DNA from 4 places in the Staphylococcus sp. FW104-15G4D genome. Region 3 is predicted to be linked to each of the others. Evidence: riboswitches for the same ligand, from Rfam matches in the RefSeq annotation. Region 3 holds a riboswitch; each other region holds the start of a gene.
What was found. Region 3 has a riboswitch for S-adenosylmethionine ahead of metK (methionine adenosyltransferase). Riboswitches for the same ligand answer to the same signal wherever they lie in the genome.
Positions count from the first base shown of each region.

Region 1: linked by a shared signal. The riboswitch ahead of metX (homoserine O-acetyltransferase MetX) and the one ahead of metK (methionine adenosyltransferase) in region 3 are both predicted to bind S-adenosylmethionine.
Region 2: linked by a shared signal. The riboswitch ahead of AC3WQX_RS01490 (methionine ABC transporter ATP-binding protein) and the one ahead of metK (methionine adenosyltransferase) in region 3 are both predicted to bind S-adenosylmethionine.
Region 4: linked by a shared signal. The riboswitch ahead of AC3WQX_RS07070 (Na+/H+ antiporter NhaC family protein) and the one ahead of metK (methionine adenosyltransferase) in region 3 are both predicted to bind S-adenosylmethionine.

Region 1 is NZ_JBYTCH010000003.1:133,538-139,393, reverse strand. It holds gene AC3WQX_RS10275 (DHH family phosphoesterase) at 1-1,066, opposite strand, end outside; gene AC3WQX_RS10270 (YybS family protein) at 1,096-2,022, opposite strand; gene metX (homoserine O-acetyltransferase MetX) at 2,176-3,144, opposite strand; SAM riboswitch class I at 3,211-3,311, opposite strand; gene AC3WQX_RS10260 (AzlD domain-containing protein) at 3,437-3,766, opposite strand; gene AC3WQX_RS10255 (AzlC family ABC transporter permease) at 3,763-4,455, opposite strand; gene serS (serine--tRNA ligase) at 4,791-5,856, opposite strand, start outside.
Region 2 is NZ_JBYTCH010000001.1:293,644-299,499, reverse strand. It holds gene AC3WQX_RS01500 (MetQ/NlpA family ABC transporter substrate-binding protein) at 1-498, opposite strand, end outside; gene AC3WQX_RS01495 (methionine ABC transporter permease) at 519-1,214, opposite strand; gene AC3WQX_RS01490 (methionine ABC transporter ATP-binding protein) at 1,207-2,232, opposite strand; SAM riboswitch class I at 2,322-2,424, opposite strand; gene AC3WQX_RS01485 (thioredoxin family protein) at 2,482-2,778, opposite strand; gene AC3WQX_RS01480 (toprim domain-containing protein) at 2,771-3,157, opposite strand; gene gcvH (glycine cleavage system protein GcvH) at 3,451-3,831, opposite strand; gene AC3WQX_RS01470 (arsenate reductase family protein) at 4,003-4,356, opposite strand; gene AC3WQX_RS01465 (thioredoxin family protein) at 4,499-4,822, shown strand; gene AC3WQX_RS01460 (nitroreductase family protein) at 4,898-5,440, opposite strand; gene aroD (type I 3-dehydroquinate dehydratase) at 5,522-5,856, opposite strand, start outside.
Region 3 is NZ_JBYTCH010000001.1:1,248,843-1,254,698, reverse strand. It holds gene pckA (phosphoenolpyruvate carboxykinase (ATP)) at 1-1,548, opposite strand, end outside; SAM riboswitch class I at 1,704-1,815, shown strand; gene metK (methionine adenosyltransferase) at 1,924-3,117, shown strand; gene AC3WQX_RS06010 (nuclease-related domain-containing protein) at 3,228-4,136, shown strand; gene AC3WQX_RS06005 (aldo/keto reductase) at 4,292-5,131, shown strand; gene AC3WQX_RS06000 (fluoride efflux transporter FluC) at 5,209-5,565, opposite strand; gene crcB (fluoride efflux transporter CrcB) at 5,562-5,856, opposite strand, start outside.
Region 4 is NZ_JBYTCH010000002.1:126,063-131,918, reverse strand. It holds gene AC3WQX_RS07080 (SDR family oxidoreductase) at 1-493, shown strand, start outside; gene AC3WQX_RS07075 (hypothetical protein) at 683-1,273, shown strand; SAM riboswitch class I at 1,345-1,441, shown strand; gene AC3WQX_RS07070 (Na+/H+ antiporter NhaC family protein) at 1,637-2,938, shown strand; gene AC3WQX_RS07065 (SRPBCC family protein) at 3,066-3,578, shown strand; gene AC3WQX_RS07060 (MurR/RpiR family transcriptional regulator) at 3,641-4,402, opposite strand; gene AC3WQX_RS07055 (alpha-glucoside-specific PTS transporter subunit IIBC) at 4,615-5,856, shown strand, end outside.

The DNA of each region.
Region 1 (5,856 bases), on a different contig from region 3:
CAATTGCTGCACCAATTGCATCTAAATCAGGGCGTTTATGTCCCATAATAATTACCTTGTCGCCTTCAGTTAATATATCTTTAAGTGCGTGAGAAATTACTCGGGCACGTACACGCGTACGTTTCTCCATAGGGTCAGTCTTACCACCGTAGAAGCGAACGTTACCATTCATATTTTTAATGGCTACTTGGTCGCCTCCTCGACCGAGTGCTAAGTCTAAACCAGATTGAGATAAATCCCCTAGGTCAATAAGGTTCTCTGTACCTTCACCGACACCGATACTTAAAGTGAGTTGTGCACGGTAACCGACACTTTTCTCTCTCAACTGACTTAAAATTTCAAAGTTTGAATCTTCAAGTTCTGCTAATATCTTTTGGTTAAGATATGCAACGAATTGATCAGAATTATAACGTTTGAAATAAATATTGTATTCTTGTGCCCATCTGCTAATGACACGTGTAACCATTGAGTTGATTTCTGAACGTTGTGTATCGTTCATATTCTGCGTAATCTCGTCATAGTTGTCTAAGAACAACGTTGCGATAATTGGCTTTGAATCTTCATACAACTCGTTGGTATGTACGCTTTCTGTGATATCAAAGAAATATAAACAATGTTCATTCTCTGAATATCGCACATGGTAATGATAATTGTTATGTTCAATTTCTACTTCTTGTACTTTTTCTAATTGTTTCAATATGTTAGGAAAGACTTCGTTTACATTTTCAGAAATCACATTAGTTTCAACGTGTTCTGTCATGAATTGGTTCATCCATTCAATGTGGTTATCTTCATCTAACACAATCATCCCAATCGGCAAATGTTTGATTGCTTTATTGCTACTTGCCGAGATGTGACCACTTAAATCATCCACATAATTATCCATTTTAAGAAAAGCTTGTCTCAATAACACGCCACTAATAATAATCATCACGACGAGGATTGCTGCAGCAATGCCAGCGACGATTTGGTTGAAAATAAACCATACGATGACTAATGCAATGGCTGTAAGTACCATGAGTATAAAAGGTATGAGCAATGCTTTTTTAGTGGATTGACGGTTCATTCTTCCACCTCTAATCACTTAGTTAATAATCATTTTTTAATAATTCGTTTTAAATTAATACATAAATCAATAACTCCAAGTAAACCAACGATATGTGTCATCGGTGTAAGTAGTGTCCCCACCACCATTAATAAAATCGTTACAGCATTCGGCCATCTCTTAGCTTTACCGAAGAAATGTATAACGCTTAAACCTTGGATATACATCACTAATGATAACACAACCTCAAAGTTCAAGACGATACTTTGGAATATACTTGGTTGGTTCGCAAACATTACACAAATAAGAACTATAAGATAAATCCATAATAGTACACGATTCATTTGCCATGCGAATAATGGCTTAAAGATCGGAGTTGCGACCTTAAACTTACGTAAGATAGGAAATGTAATAATCAGATTAATTAAGATTAAAAGGAAAATGACTATAATAAGATAACTAGGGAGTTGGACCGTTGATTGTCGGAAACCTTCCTCAAGAATCTGTCTATAGTTAGAATTTAATCCACTTGTTAAGATGGCATCATACATCGCATCTTTAAATGGCTTAATTAATACGGCTGCTTTTGGAATTTTTTCGAATGTTTGTAATAACATGAATCCAATCAATGTTATTAAACTCAATGAAACCGTTGAAACATAAAGAATTCTTTCTTTTGAAGTTCTTTCCTTAAGTAATTGACCGATGATAAAACTTAAAATTAAGATAAGTACCATCATACTTAAGACAAATGTATTACCTAATAACGTTGTCAGAATCACTGTTACTAAAGCGCTAATTCCAAATGATTGTACAGAGCGGTTCCATAGCACGATGCCAGGAATCGTTGCAAATAAACATAAAATTAAGCCGAGAATAGGTAATACATGTGTTACTAAAGCGACTATCAGTAATGAAATAGTTGCAATAATAGTTGCTTTAGGTTGTATTTTTGAAAACACACACGCCACTCCCATACTTTTTGACTATAACTTCTATTTTAACCTCTTTGCCAAAAATTAACAATAAAGCGCTACTTTTAATGACTTCGTCATTAATTAGTAGCACTTATGCTAAAGACATACTTACTTTGCTTAGCCAAAGTTTAGTATGTCTAAATATAGCTGTGTTTATTTCCTTTTAAATTGTTTTAAGTTCAAGAAATGGTAGAGGTTTGGAGCCCAATCGTTAAAGTTTAGAAGGAAGCCGTCATGTCCTACATTATCTGGCACAAAGAAATGGCGATGATATTTAAATCTCTCTCCGACTGCTCTTACTTGATCATCTGGATAAAGTAAATCATCTATAAACCCCATCGTTAGAACTTTTGTATCTAATGATTGATAGACTTCATCAACATCATCTCGTCCTCTATCAATATTGTGACTATCTAAGACGTCGAGCAGTGTTAAATAACATTGTAAATCAAAGTTTTTCTTGAATTTATTTCCTTGATACTGTTGATACGTTACAACTTCATCTGGTGTAAATCGTTGGTCATAACTTTTAGAGGAGCGGTATGTTAAGAAGCCAAGTTGTCGAGCGATACTTAAGCCTTCCTTCCCACCAAGATGAATTGCTTGTCGGGCGATCTCGTTGAAAGCACGACTGTATGATGACGTTTTACCAGTTGCTGCGAGAATAATGGCTTTGTCGATTTGAAATTGATTATTATACAGCAATTCCATTGCTTGCATACCACCTAGACTTGCTCCAATTAGGATGTTTATCTTATCGAAGTCTAGTGCTTTGATACCTTTTTCAATCGCTTTAACAATATCTCGTAATGTAAGATGCTGTGGAAAATTAGGGTCATTAAGTTTGGAACTTGAACCAAAGGGACTACCAATAACGTTGAAAGTTAGAAATTGATAATCATGACGTGGAATATAACCACCATCTATAATTTCACGCCACCATCCATGTTTCTCGTCTGTTCCATAAGTTAAGTGATTACCTGTTAATGCGTGACAAACAACAACTAATGGTTGACCTTTATATCCAACGTGTTCATAGCGTAATTTTAAATTATTAATGGTTTCTCCTGATTCAGTTGTAAATGTCCCTAATTCTAACGTATCTACTCTGTAATTCGTCATCGTTAACGCTACCTCCTCTTACAAAAAAGCTTCCTACTCAAATGAAAAAAGTAGGAAGCTGGTCAGTACTTATCATTCGAGATTCTCGTTGGTTGTAGCACCGTGCTATCATTAGTCGGTTGCTGAAGCATCGTCGGGCCAATTCCCTCAGCTTCTCGAAATAAGATTTGTTGAATTGATTTGTATATTGATGTTGATTAAATTTCAATCTTAAATAGTCGGAATTTTCTAATTAATATAATATTAACTAAAATGGTTTATGACTTCAATACTTTGCTGTCATTTTCAGGAGTTAAAAAATTAAACGTAAACAAGCGATAGTAATAATACCTCCAATTATTGTGATAGTAAGGCTACGTGTGAAAATGGCAAGGAGTACTGTTGGTATAATCGCAATAATATATGACAAATTGAGCGTATATCCAAAGGTGTTATCGTGTTGTTGTATGACGCCATCAATGACAAGTGCGGTAAATAATGTGATAGGAATAAATGAAAGCCATTTAACGACAATTTCAGGTAAATGAACTCTAGATATCATCATAAAGGGAATAATTCGAACGAGTAACGTTACAATTCCACATAAAATAATAAGTATCAGTGTGTGTAAATCTGTTGTCATTTATCCATCACCACCCCTAAGGCTGCAGCGAATGTTGCGGCTATTAATATTGCTACATATGAAGGCATCACTAAACTTAAAAGAAGCATCATTGTGATTACACAGATAATTAAAATTATATATATACGAAATCTTGATTTCTTCACTGACTCAAATTGAGATATACCTAGGAAAATGAACATTGCAGTAATCGCATAGTCTAATCCAAGTGCATTAGGATTAGAAATATATTTGCCGAAAAGGGCGCCGGCCACACACGAAATAGTCCAAAAAAGATATGCTGTGATATTAAGACCATGAAGCCAACGATCATTAATCTTTTCACCTTTAATATATGGCGTAATGGCAACTCCGAAGGTTTCATCGGTTAATAATGTACCGAGACCTACCCTATTCCATAATCCATATTGTTTATAATTAGGCGCCAAAGTCATACTTAATAGAAACATACGTGAGTTAACGATAAGTGTGGTCAACACGATAGCAGATATTGGAGTACCTGTAATCGCTAAAGCGCAAACAATAAATTGTGCGGCACCGGCGTAAATAATGAGACATAATAAAATAATTTCTAAGATACTAAAGTTTTGAGAGGCTGCAACGATACCAAATGATAAACCTACTCCGGCGTATCCAAATAAAGTAGGAATACATTCTTTTACCCCTTGCTTAAATGAAAGATGGGTCATTTGATCAGCCTCCATTCCACTTTCTAAAATAGTAAAATAAGTCTATTATATTTGGAAAAGTTGTTCAATATTTTTAGACTTCGGTTTGTGTGAAGTAAGACAAACCTCATAGTCAAATCGTTGTAACTACAACGATTATAAAATTTCAGAATTTTGTTTCTTCTTTTAGACATCCCTCTCATTTTTGAAGATTTGAAGTTGAATCATTTCTCTTCCCCTACCCTGTTCAACAAAAAAACTGTCGACAAAATCGTTAAGATCTTATCGACAGTTCAAATAATTAATTGAGTCATTCATCGTTGTATTGTAGTAATTATTTAGCCTATTCTAAGTTATTATTTTGTAGGTTTAGAAATTTTAGTTTTTCCACCCATGAATGGAACTAATGCTTCAGGAATTGTGATTGTACCGTCTTCATTTTGATAATTTTCAACGATAGCTGCAAATGTACGACCTACGGCTAAACCACTACCATTTAATGTATGAGCTAATTCTGGTTTAGCTGAGTTATCACGTTTAAAGCGAATGTTAGCACGACGTGCTTGGAAATCAGTACAGTTTGAGCAAGAACTAATTTCTTTATAATCATTGTAGCTTGGTAACCATACCTCTAGGTCATATGTTTTACTAGCGCTGAAGCCAATGTCGCCTGTACATAAGATAACTCGACGATATGGTAATCCTAATTCTTCTAAAATTGATTCAGCATTTTTAGTCATATCTTCTAAAGCATCCCAAGAATCTTCAGGTTTTTCGATACGAACCATTTCAACTTTATCGAATTGGTGTAAACGAATTAATCCTCTTGTATCTCTACCAGCTGAACCCGCTTCACTACGGAAACATGCCGTTTGCCCAGTGAATTTTTCAGGTAACACTCCTGGTTGAATGATTTCATCTCTGTAGAAGTTTGTTAAAGGTACTTCTGCTGTTGGAATTGTGTATAGGCCTTCTTTTTCAACTTTAAATAAATCTTCTTCGAATTTAGGAAGTTGACCTGTACCAAACATAGTATCTGCATTCACTAATTGAGGTGTCATCATTTCTGTGTAACCATGTTGAGTTGTATGTTTCGTAATCATATAGTTCATTAATGCACGTTCTAATAATGCACCATCTTTAGTTAAGTAAACGAAACGCGCACCAGATACTTTAGCAGCACGTTCGAAGTCTGCCATTTTTAGTTCTTCAACTAAGTCCCAATGTGCTTTTGGTTCGAAATCAAATTCACGTGGTGTACCCCATTTTTTCAATTCAACGTTTTCTTCATCTGAATCCCCTTGAGGTACATCGTCGTTAATTAAGTTTGGAATACGGATTAAAATATCTCTTACTTTATTATCAACTTCATTTAATTTAGCATCGTTTTCTTTAATTTCATCACCTAAGTTACGCATTTCT
Region 2 (5,856 bases), 960 kb from region 3:
ATCACTAAATTTAGCGTCTTCAATCTTAACGCCTTTTTTAAGTTTAATTAAGCCTTCATCCACAAAGAATTTTAAGAAACGTCCTTGTTCAGCAGGATTATTTGAAACGTAGACCGTTGCACCTTTAGGTAAATCTTTCAAACTTTTATATTTTTTAGAGTAAACTGCCATAGGTTCTAATTCTACATCTCCAGCAGATTCAATTTTGTATCCTTTTTCTTTACTTTCAGTTTTCAAGTATGGTGTATGTTGGAAGAAGTTTGCGTCGATTTCACCTTTATCTAATAATTTATTAGGTGTAGTGTAATCGTTAATTGTTTTAATCTTTAAGTCATAACCTTTTTTCTCAAGTAATGGTTTAGCTTTTTCTAAAATTTCAGCGTGAGGGGCTGGTGAAGCACCTACTGTGATTGTTTTCTCTTTGTCACCACCGCCACCACAAGCAGCTAAAGCAACTGTTAATGCCAAAACTAAAATAATACCTAAAATTTTTTTCATTGAACGTTTTCCCCTTTTCTTTAGCGTTTATCAATTTTATTTGTAAGCCAATCCCCAAGGAATTGAATTATAAATACAATAATTAAAATGAATACAGTAGAAACTAATATGACATCATTTTGATTCCTAGTAAATCCTGTTAAGTATGCTAAGTTACCTAAACCACCTGCCCCGATTACACCTGCTATGGCAGTTGAACCAACTAAAGCAATAGCGGTTACAGTAATACCTGAGACTAAAGCTGGCATCGCTTCAGGAAGTAGTACTTTGCGTACAACAGTCCATGTGTTAGCTCCCATTGACCAAGCCGCTTCAATTACACCTTTATCAATTTCTTTAAATGCAATTTCTACTAAACGAGCATAGAATGGAGCTGCACCAATTATAAGTGCAGGTAATGCTCCTGTCGGTCCACTAATAGTACCTAAGATGACACTCGTAAATGGTATGAGTAATAAAATTAAAATAATGAACGGAATGGCTCTAAATAAGTTCACTATAAATGAGACAATTGTATAGAAAATTCGAGCTGCTGGTGAATGACTCTTCGCAGATAGGAAAAGTAACACACCTAAAATCAAACCAAATATAAAGGCGAAAATAGTAGAAACAATTGTCATATACAGCGTTTCTAAAATAGCTTGCCATACATCTGGCCATTGAACATTAGGCATTGTAAACATTTCATGAAAAATTTCGCCATAAGACTTACCCATGTCTCAACACCTCCACATTCACATGTTGCTCATGAAGATCATTTTTAAAATGTTCAAAGCTATCATTATTAATGTGTGGAATATGAATCACTAAGAATCCTATAGAACCATTTCTAGTATTCTTGATGTCAGCTTCCAGAATATTAACGTCAATATTATGTGTTTTCGTGATATACGAAACAATAGGTTCAGTTGCATTATCACCAGTAAAGTTCAATCTCACTATGTAAGAATCACTCGCTAATGGTTCTAATTCATCTAAAGAATCTTCAAAATCATCATTTAAATCGTCTTTAACAAAGCGTTTTGTAACCGCGTGTTGAGGACTCTCAAACACTTCACTTACTTTACCTTGCTCTATTACTTTACCGCTTTCCATTACAGCAACTTCATCACATATACGTCTAATTACGTGCATTTCATGAGTAATTAAAACGATAGTAAGATTTTGCTGTTCTCTTACTTTAAGTAATAGGTCCAAAATTTCGTCAGTTGTTTGAGGGTCTAAAGCACTTGTAGCTTCATCACAAAGTAAAACATCAGGATCATTTGCTAATGCTCTAGCAATACCTACTCTTTGTTTTTGTCCCCCAGATAACTCTGATGGATAAGCACTTTCTCGTCCTTTCAAACCTACCAATTCTACTAATTCGAGTGCTTTTTGCTTCGCTTTACCACTTGGGACTCCTGCGATTTCAAGTGGAAATGTGATATTTTTTAAAACGGTTCTTGACCATAATAAGTTGAAATGTTGGAAAATCATACTTACTTTTTGTCGTTTTTTTCGTAGCTCTGATTTAGATAATTTACTAATATTGTCCCCGTCAATTATTACATCTCCTGAAGTTGGAGATTCCAAGTTGTTGAACATTCTAATTAGTGTACTTTTACCAGCACCAGAGAAACCAATAACGCCAAAAATTGAGCCTGATTCAATATTTAAATCAACGTGATCAACTGCAAGAACATCTTTGTTCTTAGTATGATATCGTTTAACTATTTGATTTAACTCAATCACGTTAATAGCCTCCTTAAATTGCATATATAAATTAAAAAATGCTTTCTCAACTTATAGAGAGTTGAGAAAGCATTCTAAAAATCTTCTTTCTCTCATCTTCTAAAGTTGAACTTTATGTGAATTGGCACCATTTCTATATCAGACGGTTGCCGGGCTTCATAGGGCACATCCCTCCACCTCTCTCGATAAGAGTTGTCGCATCATTTAATTTGTATTAATCCTACCATCGTACTAGAGTTTCGTCAATAATTATTTTAAATTTTCTAACAAATAAGGAACTGATTGAAATGCATAGATTCTATTTTCTTCTTTGTCCTTATTCATTACCAATAGAACAGGAACTGACATTATTTCTTTTTCTTTACTAAAATCCGGATGAAAATTTAAATCTACCTTCTTAATAGGCAGCTGTAATATATCATTAGCAATATCTAACATTCTTTCTGAGACTTTACATGTCCCACACATAGGTGTATATCCAAAAATAAGATGTTTATCTTCATTATAGTTTTCTGTTATATCTTCGAGATCGATTGTACTACTCATTAACTAAAACTAACCTTTCAGTGTTTAAATTAGGCATTAGATTCTTCTCTTTTCGCACTGCGAATCCGTATCTATTTAAAACATTAGCTAAATAGTTTTTAGGACATTTAGCTACTTCACAATATGTTTTATCAACATATATATGTTCACTTTCGCTTAAATATCGCTTAAACCATTTTCTAATTTTTTCTCCTTCATCATCAGAATCTGCAAGAACATAAACTTGTTTGCCATAAAGTGATTCTATCATATCATCGATTTTATCTATACTCATGGTCCCATGGGTACAAATAATACTTACTGGTTCTGCAATAACTTGTTGCACTCGTTTCTTATCCGACTTACCTTCAACAATGATAACTTTATTCACAATAGTCATGTCAATCCACCTTCTAAGAGTCGATAGTTAACTGTCACTTACATCATTCACAGAATCCTCAAAAACTAAACATTTTTAGAAACACTTAGCATTTTTAATGCTTAGTGTTTCTTATGCATGAGCTTTAGCTCAGGCGTTCCTTTTCTTCACTTATCACTTTAGTGGTTAGTGTTTCTTATGCATGAGCGTCAGTTCAGACGTTCCTCTTTTCCACTTAGCATTTTTAATGCTAAGTGTTTCTAAGGTAATCTAAAAAAACTCCTTGATTATATTAATCGAGGAGTTTAAACATACTATTCACCAATCATCTCAGAATATTGCTCTGCTGATAATAATTGATCTAATTGACTTTGATCACTAATCTCTACTTTTACCATCCATGCTTTTTCATATGGTGATTCGTTAACAAATTCAGGACTATCTTCTAATTCGTCGTTAACTTCGACGATTTTACCTGAGATAGGCGCATATAATTCTGATACAGTTTTAACTGATTCAACACTACCAAAAGTATCGCCTTCATTTAAATCTTCATCTGTTTCAGGTAATTCAACAAATACGATATCACCTAATTCATTTTGAGCATATTCTGTGATACCAATAGTAGCTACATTATCTTCTACTTTAACCCATTCATGTTCTTTAGAATATTTAAATTCGCTCGGTACTGCCACGAGAATCCCCTCCTAATTATTAATTACATTTTAATGATGCCACACTGATATTGTTCAATCAACTAATATCTAAAAGATTTAATATGATAAAATTCGTGTTTATTTATGTAAAATATCATATTCGCATCATTTCAGTTTTTAATGTTCACTTTTAAAATAAATATTTAAATACTATAACCAAGTATCTTTATACTGATCTTCTTTAAATCCTAAAGTGATTTTTTCTCCAGAGATAGCTAATGGACGTTTTACCAACATTCCATCAGATGCTAATAAATCTAATTTTTCATCATCTGACATGTCTTTAAGTTTATCTTTCAAATTAAGTTCACGATATTTAGCGCCATGAGTGTTAAATAATTTATTTACTTCAACACCTGTTTTTTCAATGATATCTTCAAATTCTTTCTTAGTAGGTGTGTGTTGTACGATATCAATAGGTTCATAGCTCACACCATATTCATTTAAAAATTTAGCGGCTTTCTTACAAGTCGTACAATTTGAATATTGATAAAATTTAATCATTCGTTTGTTACCTCCTTCTCTTTATTAAGACAAATATATCATTTTCTTTAGGAAAACGCTCTACTTTTTAAGCTAATATTTTTATAAAAAAGATATCATTGGTTATAATAAATTTACTAATAGTGAAAAGGAGCATATAACTATGCAAGGTATTCATAAAACAGAAGACTTTAATTCTACAATCAATAGTAAAGAACCAGTTATTATCAAATTCGAAGCAGATTGGTGTCCAGATTGTAAAGCAATGGATATGTGGATTGACCCTATTACAGAAAAATATAATAACTATCATTGGTATGTAGTAGATCGTGATGAGTTAGAAGATGTTACTACTGAAAATGATGTTATGGGTATACCAAGCATCTTAATTTTCCAAAATGGCGAAAAATTAGCGCATTTACATTCGGCTAATGCGAAATCACCAGAACAAGTCGAATCTTTCCTAGATGAAAACTTAAATCAATAAAAATAAAATTAGAGCTTTCTCTACAAATTTAAAGTAGAGAAAGCTCTTTTTTAGGTACTTTGAAAATTAAAATAATTACTCAAACTTAGTGATTAAATTTTTATTTTTACGTTTAGCTTTAGTTGGCTCAACTTCTAAATCCGTTAGATACATGAAACCAGCTAAAATTTCATCATCTTGAATATCTAAAGCTCTACGTACTTTAGGTTCAAAAATATAGTGAGGTGTTTTCCAACATGTGCCAATTCCCGCTTCGTAAAGTAACAACATTAAATTTTGAGCAAATGCTCCAAATGCAAAGTAATTTTCTCTGTTTTGTCTTTGTCTAGGATCATTTTTCAAAATGAGTAATAATAAACCACCTAAATTTGTTACAGCATTATAATGATCTTCTCTTTTTTCGGGATGATCTGGAAATGCAAATCGAGTAATGTCATGACTAAAATCACCTAATTTGTCTTTTGAAACATGAACGACTCTCCAAGGTTCACGCATTCCATGATTTGGAGCGTCGGTAGCTTTTTCGATAGCATCATATAATGCCTTATCGTCAATCACCATATCATGTTTAAATTTCTTAATACTTCTTCTATTAGATATAGCTTCTTGTAATTCCACTTTAATTCGCTCCTTCTACGTTCGTTGATAACAATTATCAATTATAAGTCACAAAACCGTTAAATTCAACTTATTCGTTTATCATTGATAAAATTCAAGCTGTTGTTTCAGAGCTTTAACATGAATTTGACCAGGAGCTTGTGGCTCACCTAAGCAACCGTATGAAATTGATCCCCCAAACACCCCTTGTGCAACACGACTTACTAATCCTAGATGAGACATAGATATTCCGATAACTTTATAAGGTGTATTATCAGAAGTCACACTCATTGCCTCTAATAAATGTAGTACATCTTCTTTATTGTTTGGCATTACTGCAAGTTTTAAATATTGTGGTGCTAATTTTTGCATTTTGTAATATATAAATTTAATCTCTTCTAATGATGGTGTTTCTTCAAAATTATGATGCGATAACA
Region 3 (5,856 bases):
ACCAAACTTTTTAAAGTTTTCCTCAAATTGATTAATTAAGTCTTGAGCTTGTTCATGATATTTATTTGCATCACTCCAAGCGTTCACTGGGTCTAAAATAGTTTTTGGCACATCTTTAATTTCAACTGGGATATTTAAACCAAATGTTTCATCTTTTTTATATTCAGCATCTTTTAACTTTCCTGAAATAGCTTGGTTTACCATCTGACGCGTATAGTGTAAGCTGATTCGGCGTCCTACACCATATTTTCCACCAGTCCATCCTGTATTAACTAAATAAACGTCAACATCATGTTTATCGATTAATTCACCTAATAAATCAGCGTAAACAGTTGGATTTAATGGTAAGAATGGTGCTCCAAAACATGTTGAGAACGATGGTTCAGGCTCAGTTACTCCACGTTCTGTACCGGCTAACTTAGAAGTGAATCCACTTAAGAAATGATACATTGCTTGATCTTTGGTTAGTTTGGAAATAGGAGGGATCACACCAAAGGCATCAGCAGTTAAGAAAATAATTGTATTAGGATGAGCTGCTTTTGAAGGCAACACGATATTATCAATATGTTCGATAGGGTAAGCAGCACGAGTGTTTTCAGTGAATTTATTGTCATCGAAGTCTACTGTACCATCCTCTTTTACGACTGTGTTCTCTAGTATAGTGCCGTATTTAATTGCATCATAAATTTGAGGTTCTTTTTCTTTAGAGAGGTTGATTGCTTTGGCATAGCATCCACCTTCAATGTTAAATACACCATTTTTGTTCCAGCCATGTTCATCATCCCCAATAAGTTTTCGTTCTGGATCAGCTGAAAGGGTTGTTTTACCAGTGCCTGATAGTCCAAAGAATAAAGCGACATCACCTTTTTCACCTACATTAGCTGAACAATGCATGCTCATGATATCTTGCATTGGTAAAAGATAATTCATTACTGAGAAAATACCTTTTTTCATTTCTCCAGCATATTCAGTGCCACCAATTAAAATGACTTTGTGCTTGAAAGAAATGATGACAAATGTTTCTGATTTAGTGCCATCTACTTCTGGATCAGCTTTAAAGTGAGGTGCTGATACAATTGTGAAATTAGGTTTGATATTTTTAGCTTCATCTTTAGATTCTGGACGAATAAACATATTGTGCGCGAATAAATTATGCCAAGCCAATTCATTAATCACAGTTAATTTTAAACGTGAATCTTTGTCGCTTCCTGCATAACCATTAAATACGTATAATTCATCTTTTTTACCTAAATAATCTAGAACTTTATTATAAAGTTTTAAAAAAGTTTCCTCATCAATAGGTTGGTTAATGTCTCCCCAATCGACATTATCTCTATAAGAAGGTTCAGTTACGATAAATTTATCTTTAGGTGAGCGCCCCGTATATTTCCCAGTACTTGCATTCACTGCACCTAATTCAGTTAATTTCCCTTCATTATTATCTAAAATTTTATTGTATAGCTGAGTTGTTGAGAGTTGAAATTGTGTTGATGGTTTCTCTAGTAAATTTTTTATTTTTATTGTTTCTGTGTATGTGTCTACTGACATACTCAATCCCTCCAAAGCAATAGTAGTTATGTAAGCCTTTACATTTAAATAGTATAACACATTAATTTTATTAATCCACCGTTAACATAAGCATTTAACGAAAATCATAAATTGACATTGAACCTTGAATTCGGTACTATTATTCTTAACGGATTCTCTTATCCTGAGTGGTGGAGGGACATGGACCCAATGAAACCCAGCAACCTCTTTTATGATAAAGAAAGGTGCCAAACCGTTTGCAGACATATATCGTCTGAACGATAAGAGCGAATGGACGTTTAAGGGCCTTCTCTCTATCTTGATAGTGATGAAGGCTCTTTTATTTAGCTCTCAAATAAAAGAGAATTTTCGTAATTTATATTAAAGGAGCAAAACATGACTTATAATAAACGATTATTTACTTCAGAATCAGTAACTGAAGGTCATCCCGATAAAATTGCAGATCAGGTATCTGATGCAATTCTAGACGAAATTTTAAAAGACGACCCAAATGCGCGTGTCGCATGTGAGACAACAGTAACGACTGGTATGGCGCTTATTTCTGGTGAAATTTCAACATCAACGTATGTTGATATACCTAAAGTAGTGCGTGAGACAATTAAAAATATTGGTTATACAAGAGCGAAATATGGTTATGATTTCCAAACTATGGCAGTTTTAACCGCTATTGATGAACAATCTCCAGACATCGCACAAGGTGTTGATAAAGCGCTAGAATACCGTAATGAAATTTCAGAAGAAGAAATAGAAGCGACTGGTGCAGGAGATCAAGGGTTAATGTTTGGGTATGCCACTAATGAAACAGATACGTATATGCCATTACCAATTTTCTTATCACATCAACTTGCTAAACGTTTATCTGATGTGCGTAAAGATGAAATTTTAGATTATTTACGTCCTGATGGAAAAGTACAAGTAACAGTTGAATATGATGAGAACGATCAACCTAAACGTATAGATACAATTGTTGTATCTACTCAACATGCTGAAGATGTTGAATTGGAACAAATTGAAGCAGATATTAAAAAACATGTCATTTACCCTACAGTATCAGATGATTTATTAGATGCTGATACTAAATTCTTTATTAACCCTACAGGTCGTTTTGTTATCGGAGGACCACAAGGGGATGCAGGATTAACTGGGCGTAAAATCATTGTTGATACTTACGGCGGTTATGCACGTCATGGTGGCGGTTGCTTCAGTGGTAAAGACCCAACTAAAGTTGATCGCTCAGCTGCTTATGCTGCACGTTATGTTGCTAAAAATATAGTAGCCGCGGAGTTAGCTGATCAATGTGAAGTGCAATTAGCCTATGCCATTGGTGTGGCTGAGCCAGTATCTATTTCAATTGATACTTTTGGTACTGGTAAAGTTTCAGAAGCTAAACTAGTTGAAGCGGTTAGAAATAATTTTGACTTAAGACCAGCTGGAATCATTAAAATGTTAGATTTAAAACATCCTATTTACAAACAAACTGCTGCATACGGTCATTTTGGCCGTACTGATGTTTTACTTCCTTGGGAAAAATTAGACAAAGTTAATTTACTTAAAGATGCGGTCGAATGATAACCATAGCTTTCAAAATTAAGAGAAATAAATATTAATTAAATGTCGAAAAATTGATTTTTTTCTATTATAATGAGAGTTATTGAAATGGTTAAAGGAGCGTTGTTGTGATGAGTTTATCTTCACCGATAGTTATAGGCTTAATCGTTGCAATTATTGTGGCAATTCTTTTCTTTATTCTCTTTTTAGTAGCGAATCACAGTAAAAAGAAAATTAAAAACCAAACAGAAGCCCAATATAAAGAAAAAGAGCAACATATGAAAGAATCTCATGAAGAAGCCTTAGAAAAAGAAAGAGTTGAAAATAAAAAGGCTGTCACAAAACAAAAAGAAGATTTTGATGCGACAGTAAGCAGTAAAGATAGAGAAATTGATGCATTAAAACTATTTTCTAAAAATCATAGTGAATATGTAACAGATATGAGATTGATTGGTATTCGTGAACGTCTTGTTAATGAGAAGAGAATTCGTCCTGAAGATATGCACATTATGGCAAATATCTTCCTACCAAGTAATGAATTTAATAATATCGAACGCATCAGTCATCTTGTTTTAACTAGAACTGGTTTATATATCATTGATTCTCAACTTTTAAAAGGTCATGTGTATAATGGTATTAGTGGTGCTCAGTTCAAAGAGTTACCAACAATGTCTCAAGTATTCCAAACACTTGATTTAGATGAATCTACACCTCAAACATTAGTATTAGATCAAAATGAAGATCAACAATCTTTATCATTTGTTAATTATTCTGAGAAGATTAAACATATTCAAAATCTTGCAGGTGATTTACAAAGTGAATTAAACACTAAATATACACCAACTTCAATTTTGTATTTTAATCCTAAAAATGATGGAGATGTTACAATTTCTAATTATAATCAGGCTTCTAATGTTAAGGTTCTAGTTGGGCCTGAACAACTCGATGAATTCTTTAATAAATTTGTATTCCATGGACGTATTCAATATAACGTGGACGAGTTACAAACTATTATGGATAAAATAGAGTCTTTTAATTAATTAATACAAACGTAAGAAAATGATTTTCTTACGTTTGTATTTTTTTATTTGAACAGGGTATAGAAATCTGAAGAGAGAAAATCATATTAATATTTTTACAGTTAGATTGAATCGTAATATGATAGACACTAAAGCATAGATGAGGAGTGAATATGATGGAAACAGTTCAATTTTATAATGGTAGAGAGATGCCTAAAGTAGGTTTGGGGACATATAGAGTTGAGAATAGTGATCAATGTAAAGATGCTGTTAAACATGCTATTGAAAATGGTTATAGAAGTATAGATACAGCCAAAATATATGGTAATGAAGAAATGGTTGGTCAAGGGATAAAAGAAGGACTAGCTTCTACAGGTTTACAACGTGACGATTTATTTATAACTTCTAAATTATGGTTAGAAGATTATGGTCGTAATAATGTTGCACAAGCTTATGAAACAACCATTCATAAATTAGGTTTAGATTACTTGGATTTATATTTAATGCATTGGCCTGGAACAAATGAAGCAGTCATGATTGATACATGGCAGGGAATGGAAGATTTATACAAAGATAATAAAGTTAAAAACATCGGTGTAAGTAATTTTACTCCTGAAAATTTTGAAGCTTTACTCGCTCAGGTATCTATAAAACCTGTTATCAATCAAGTTGAATTTCATCCATATTTAATTCAAAAAGACTTACGTAAATATTTAGAAGCACAAAGCATCGTTATGGAATCTTGGTCTCCGTTAATGAATGCTAAAATTTTAGAAGATGAAACTATCAACGAAGTCGCAAATGAGATAGGTAAATCACCTGCACAAGTGATTATAAGATGGAATGTTCAACATGGGGTAGTTGTTATTCCTAAGTCAGTGACGCCGCATCGTATAGAAGAAAATTTAAATGTATTTGATTTTGAACTTTCTGATGCTCAGATGGAGAAAATTGATAGTTTAAATAAAGATGAAAGAATGGGACCGCATCCTGCCGAGTATAACGGGCATAAATAATAATGATTATAAAAAAGCACTCTGATACATGTATCAGAGTGCTTTTACTATGGTCTTTTTTAAAATAGTCAACAGTATTAAAGATGAAATCCTATATAACAAGCTATAAATCCAATTAAAAATTGCAGTAGTGAATATCCTATAAAATGACCTAGTTTAAAATTGGGTGTCATGAAATGAACTAATTCATTTGTAAGTGTAGAGAAAGTAGTTAATCCGCCTAGAACTCCTGTTATAAAAAAAGGTGATATCCAGTCATTTGAAATTGAAGAACCCAATGTTATCCCGCCTAGAAAACTACCTAAAATATTAACTATTGAAGTTGCTATAGGAATAGCAGAATTGAATTTTTCATTACATATATTTGTTATAAACGCTCTAATTACAGCGCCTAAACCTCCACCTAACATAACAAGAAGGATAGCTAACTTCATAATTGACCTCCTATTTTAACTCCTAAGTAACAGAAAATGATACCTAGGATGTAACTTGTCAGTCCATATATGATAAGCATCATAAAATTGTGATGATCAAATAATTGGACGAGTTCGAATTGAAAAGTGGAGAAAGTCGTCAAGGCGCCTATAAACCCTGTTGTTATTGCTTTTTTAACTAGAGGGTACTTTTTAAATAGGGTAATTGTCAAAGTGCCAATTAGTCCCATTAAAAAAGCACCTAAAAGATTGACTATAAAGGTGCCTAAGGGGAATCCCGAACTATCATTA
Region 4 (5,856 bases), on a different contig from region 3:
TGTAACGTTAGTTGCCGGCCACCAACAATATCATGATGATATTCACGGATTTAATACTGAAGCTTTCGCAGAGACGTTTGAAACGAATGTATATCCAGTATTCTGGACAGTTCAAAAAGCGTTAGAATATTTAAAACCTGGCTCATCAATTACGACGACGTCTTCCGTTCAAGGATATAATCCGAGTCCAATTTTACATGATTACGCAGCTTCTAAAGCAGCAATTATTTCATTAACGAAAAGTTTCTCTGAAGAACTTGGTGCGAAAGGTATTCGAGTGAATTGTGTTGCTCCTGGGCCATTCTGGTCACCGCTTCAAATTACTGGAGGTCAACCTCAAAGTGCAATTCCTACATTTGGACAACAAACGCCACTGGGTCGTGCCGGTCAACCAGTTGAATTATCAGGTACTTACGTTTTACTTGCTTCAGAAGATTCAAGTTATACTACTGGCCAAGTCTTTGGTGTAACAGGTGGTACGCAAATCGACTAACAATTGATTTACTTTTAATATGTAAATTATATATTGATTATTTTAAGGTGATGGGGACTCGACTGAGTTCCCATTTTTTAGTGTGAGAGTAGAAAGTTTTCACCATATTAAATGGTGATTTGATAATAGTTGAAGCTTTCATGTAAGATGTATGTGATTGGTGAAATATAGAATAAAGGTGATTATAAAATGAAGAATTTTTTAATCAGATGGTTACCTAATATCTTAATTGCTTTAGCTTTACCGTCACTAATATTGTGCCATCATAATCTAATAGTAATATTAGCTATAGCTGTGATTATTTGTACATATATTTCTGCAGTTAATGTTTATTTAGTTAACGAGAATGTAAAAAAAGGTATAACTTGGTTTAATCCTGTGATTGATTATATTTTAGCAATTGTTTCTGCACTTGCTTATTTTGGAATGTTCAGTTGGGTTATTACACAACCTTTTTCAAATGTTACGATGCTACTAATCATTATTTGTTCTGGAAGTATTGCTTACGTCCTTGAAGTGAAGCTTAAAATTAGTGAAGCAAAAAATGGTAAATTTCTTCATGGCGACGAAATGAGTGAATATAAAATTGTATCGGTTAGAACTGAAAAAATTTTCAAAAGGGTATCTTTATGTTCAACAATTATAAGCATTTTACTCATATTTATAAGTCTTTATTTGAAATGGTGGATTGTTTTTGGTGTAGCTATTGTGTTATTGATTATTGTTGCTTTAGCAATCACGATTTATGAGAAATTTTTCACTACACAGATTGAAGAATAATTTTAAAATACAATAAACTTTATGTATTGACGTGTCTATAATTATCTTGTAACGTTAGACACAATTCGAATAACTTATCGAGAGAAGTGGAGGGACTGGCCCTAGGAAGCTTCGGCAACATTTTATCATGTGCCAATTCCAGTAACCGCTAAGGTTAGAAGATAAGCTGAAATGCTATGCCAACAGAGTATAAATGGTGAAATAACATATCTTTTAATCACTTGTTGGTATGAGTTGACTCTATTGATACACACTTGGGTTAGTTTTCAAATAAAGTCACTTACCGGAGCGGAATGAAGAAATGATTCATTGAGAATGAAATTTCTGTTTCGCTCCTATTTTTATGGAAAGTAGGTCAAATTTATGGAGAAAGTAAAGAAAGGTAACGCGTGGGCCCTGCTCCCATTACTCCTATTTGTATTACTCTTTTTAGGTGTAGGAATTATTTCAGGAGATTTTACAACTATGCCTTTAAATGTTGCAATTACAATAACAGTAATCGTTGCCTTACTTATGAATAGAAAAGAATCTTTTGCCAAGAAGGTAGAAGTATTTACTAAAGGTGCTGGACATTCGAACATTATCTTGATGATGTTAATTTTTATCTTGGCAGGTGCGTTTTCAACTACTGCTGAAAAAATGGGTGGTGTTACATCTACTGTTAATTTAGGTTTATCATTGATTCCTCAAAATTTAATCATTGTAGGCCTATTTGTTATTTGTATGTTCGTGTCTATTTCGATGGGGACATCAGTTGGGACTGTTGCAGCGATAGCCCCAGTAGGATTTGGATTCGCACAAGCAACACATGTGCCCGCAGCTTTAGCTATGGCTACGGTAGTCGGTGGTGCAATGTTTGGTGATAATCTGTCAATGATTTCGGACACTACCATTGCTGCAGTAAGAACTCAAAAGACTAAGATGAATGACAAGTTTAGAGTTAATTTTAAAATCGTTTTACCAGGTGCTATTTTAACGATTATAATTTTATTTTTCTTAACGAATGGTATTTCAATCGATCATGCCAAAAGTTATGATTATAACTTAATTAAAGTTATTCCATATTTATTAGTACTGATACTCGCACTTGTAGGTGTAAACGTCATCATTGTACTCATTGGTGGTACAGCCTTAGCAGGTTTAATAGGATTAATTGATGGTTCCTTTGGTTGGAAAGGACTTCTCAGTGCCGTATCTAAAGGTATAATTGGAATGGAAGATATTGCAATGATAGCATTACTGATTGGTGGCCTTGTAGGTATCATTCAACATAATGGTGGCATAGATTGGTTACTACAGTTTGTACGTGCTAGAGTTAAATCTAAACGTGGTGCAGAATTAGGTATTGCCAGTTTAGTAAGTGCCGCGGATATATCTACTGCTAATAATACAATTTCTATTATTATGGCAGGACCTTTAGCCAAGAATATTGCTGATGAGTATGATGTCGATCCGCGCAAGTCAGCTAGTATATTAGATATATTCGGAGGATGTTTCCAAGGGTTACTCCCATATAGTCCTCAAGTTATTTCAGCAGCTGGTGTTGCTGGTATTTCTCCATTCTTACTTGTTCCTTATAGTATCTATCCAATTTTATTAGGAATCTGTGGTTTAGTGGCTATTATTTTGAGAGTCCCTCGTTTAAAAGATAAACCTCAAAAATAAATATAAATTAAAAGGAAGCTACTCATTTAGATTTTAGCTTCCTTTTAACTTTTTCAGAGCTTTCAGAGTTTGTGACATAGCTTAAATACGTTAAAATAGAAATAAGAGTGAAAGTAGGTGAAAGAGAGTGGCAAAATATAATGTAGAGAATGAACACGTAGAAATCGACATCGAACGTTTACTAAAATTTACTCCAGAAGTTGTTTATGAAGCATGGACAAAAGTGGAGATTCTTAAACAATGGTTCATGACAACACCACGTACAAATAAGACTTTTGAAGCGGATGTCCAAGAAGGCGGTACATATCGTATAGTAGATAGTAGAAATGGGAAGCAAAATGTTATCGAAGGTAAATACGAAGAGCTTGTAATGGATGAATACATTAAAATGACAATAGGTATGCCTGGTTTAAGCGCCGAAGAGGATGTCATAGAAGTAGAATTCTTTGAACGTGAAAATGGTGGTACTCAAATGTTGTTTTACTACCGCTCATTAGTTGAAAAGGAAAGACGTTTAACTGCGTTGGAGTACAAACAGAAGAAGAAAGAATATCATGATTCAACTGCGCATGGTTTTGAATTAATGATTGATCAAATGCAACATATATTAGAAGAACTAGAAGAACAACAGCATAATTAAAAACAATCGCAAGCATTAAATGAGTAGCCCCTAGGTGTTACAAATAATGCTTGCGATTTTATTTATAATAATTCATTTTTTTCTTTACGTTCATTATATTTTCTTAAAAGTGTTTCAAAAAAGATATGGTAACTAATAAAGCTTGAATAATCGGTACCGTCATTTAAATAAAATGTATTACTTGAAACATATATATTATAGTTTGCTTGTTGAGCGAGTGAGTTATCTTTCATCGTTGTTACTGAGATAAAATATTTCTGTCTTAATTGAAGAAGCTGTGTAACTTCGGTCAATTGATATGTCTCGCCAGATAATGAAATAATAAAGAATAAATCCTCTGGAACAGTTTTATTTAACACCATTTTTAATTCATGAACATCATGTAGGATTATAATGTTTTTATGCATTGTAAGTAAAATACGTTGTGCTTCTTCAGCCACATTCATTTGAGCGCGTCCTGTTCCGTAAAGATAAATCGTAGTGGCTTCATGCATTTTATTCGTTAATAATTGATAATCAATGCGATCTAAATAACTAAAGGTATTTGCTATTTCTTGTTTAAATTGTTCCATTGAATCAGAAGGAAGCTGATTCTTTTTTTCATTTTCAAATTTCAAAAATGATTTAAAATCACTGTAGCCATCAAATCCTAGTTTACGTGTAAAACGGTGGATAGTGGCATTTGATGCATGCGTATGTACAGCTAAATCTTGAATTTTCATATTTTTACATTCTTCTATATGTGTATTAACATAACTTGCGATTTGTATATCATTATCATTCAATTTATCGAAATGAGTGTTCACACGTTCATCTAGTATCATTTAAGCACCTCATTGTTTTGCATGAAAAAATTTCCGTTCAATGAAAATATAATCTGATTATACAAAATAGTTTCAAAATGCGTCAACGTCGTTGTTATTATGTAAGCGTTTACTATATATTGAAATTAACTTATTTAGAGATACTAACACTTACTAATAAACATATAAGTAAATGATAGTGAGAAATAGATTGGGATGTGGAGGTTTTAATTATGAATGCTATCAAACGATTCGGTAGTGCGATGATCGTGCCAGTGTTGATGTTTGCTTTCTTTGGTATCGTACTTGGGTTTGCGACACTTTTCAAAAATCCAACAATCATGGGCGGTTTAGCAGATCAGCATACATTCTGGTTCAAATTCTGGTCAGTGATAGAGTCAGGCGGATGGGTCATCTTTAATCACATGGAAATCGTCTTTGTTGTGGGTTTACCTCTATCTTTAGCTAAAAAAGCACCTGGGCATGCAGCATTAGCCGCGTTGATGGGTTATTTAATGTTTAACACATTTATTAACGCGATTCTAACGCAATGGCCTCATACGTTTGGTGCTAACTTAAAGAAAGGCGTAGAAAACGTCACTGGATTAAAAGCTATAGCAGGGATAGAAACGTTAGATACAAATATTTTAGGGGCTATTATTATTTCAGGGATTATTACATGGATACATAATCGATACTATAGTAAAAGACTGCCAGAAATGTTAGGGGTTTTCCAAGGCCTCACATTTGTAGTTACCATTTCATTCTTTGTAATGTTACCTATTGCAGCAATAACATGTGTGGTTTGGCCAACAATTCAACATGGAATTGCATCAATACAGCATTTTATCATTGCTTCTGGATACGTTGGCGTGTGGTTATACCATTTCTTAGAACGCGTATTAATCCCTACAGGATTACATCACTTTATATACGCGCCAATTGAGGTAGGACCTGTGGTAGTAAATCACGGTTTAAAAGCAGAATGGTTACAGCATTTGAATCAATTTGCTGAAAGTAGTAAACCTTTAAAAGAACAATTCCATTATGGTTTTATGTTACAAGGCAATGGTAAAGTATTTGGATGTTTAGGAATTGCGCTTGCAATGTACTCGACAACACCGAAAGAAAATCGTAAGAAAGTGGCAGCACTACTCATACCTGCAACGCTAACAGCGATTGTTGCTGGTATTACTGAACCTCTTGAATTTACATTCTTATTTATTGCACCATATTTATTTGTGATCCATGCTATCTTGGCAGCTACAATGGATACTTTAATGTATGCTTTTGGTGTTGTAGGTAATATGGGAGGCGGTGTGCTAGATTTCTTAGCTACAAACTGGATCCCGTTAGGTAAAGATCACTGGATGACATATGTTGCTCAAGTAGTGATTGGTTTTATATTTGTGGGAATCTACTTCTTCCTATTTAGATTTTTAATTCTTAAATTTGATATACCACTTCCAGGTCGA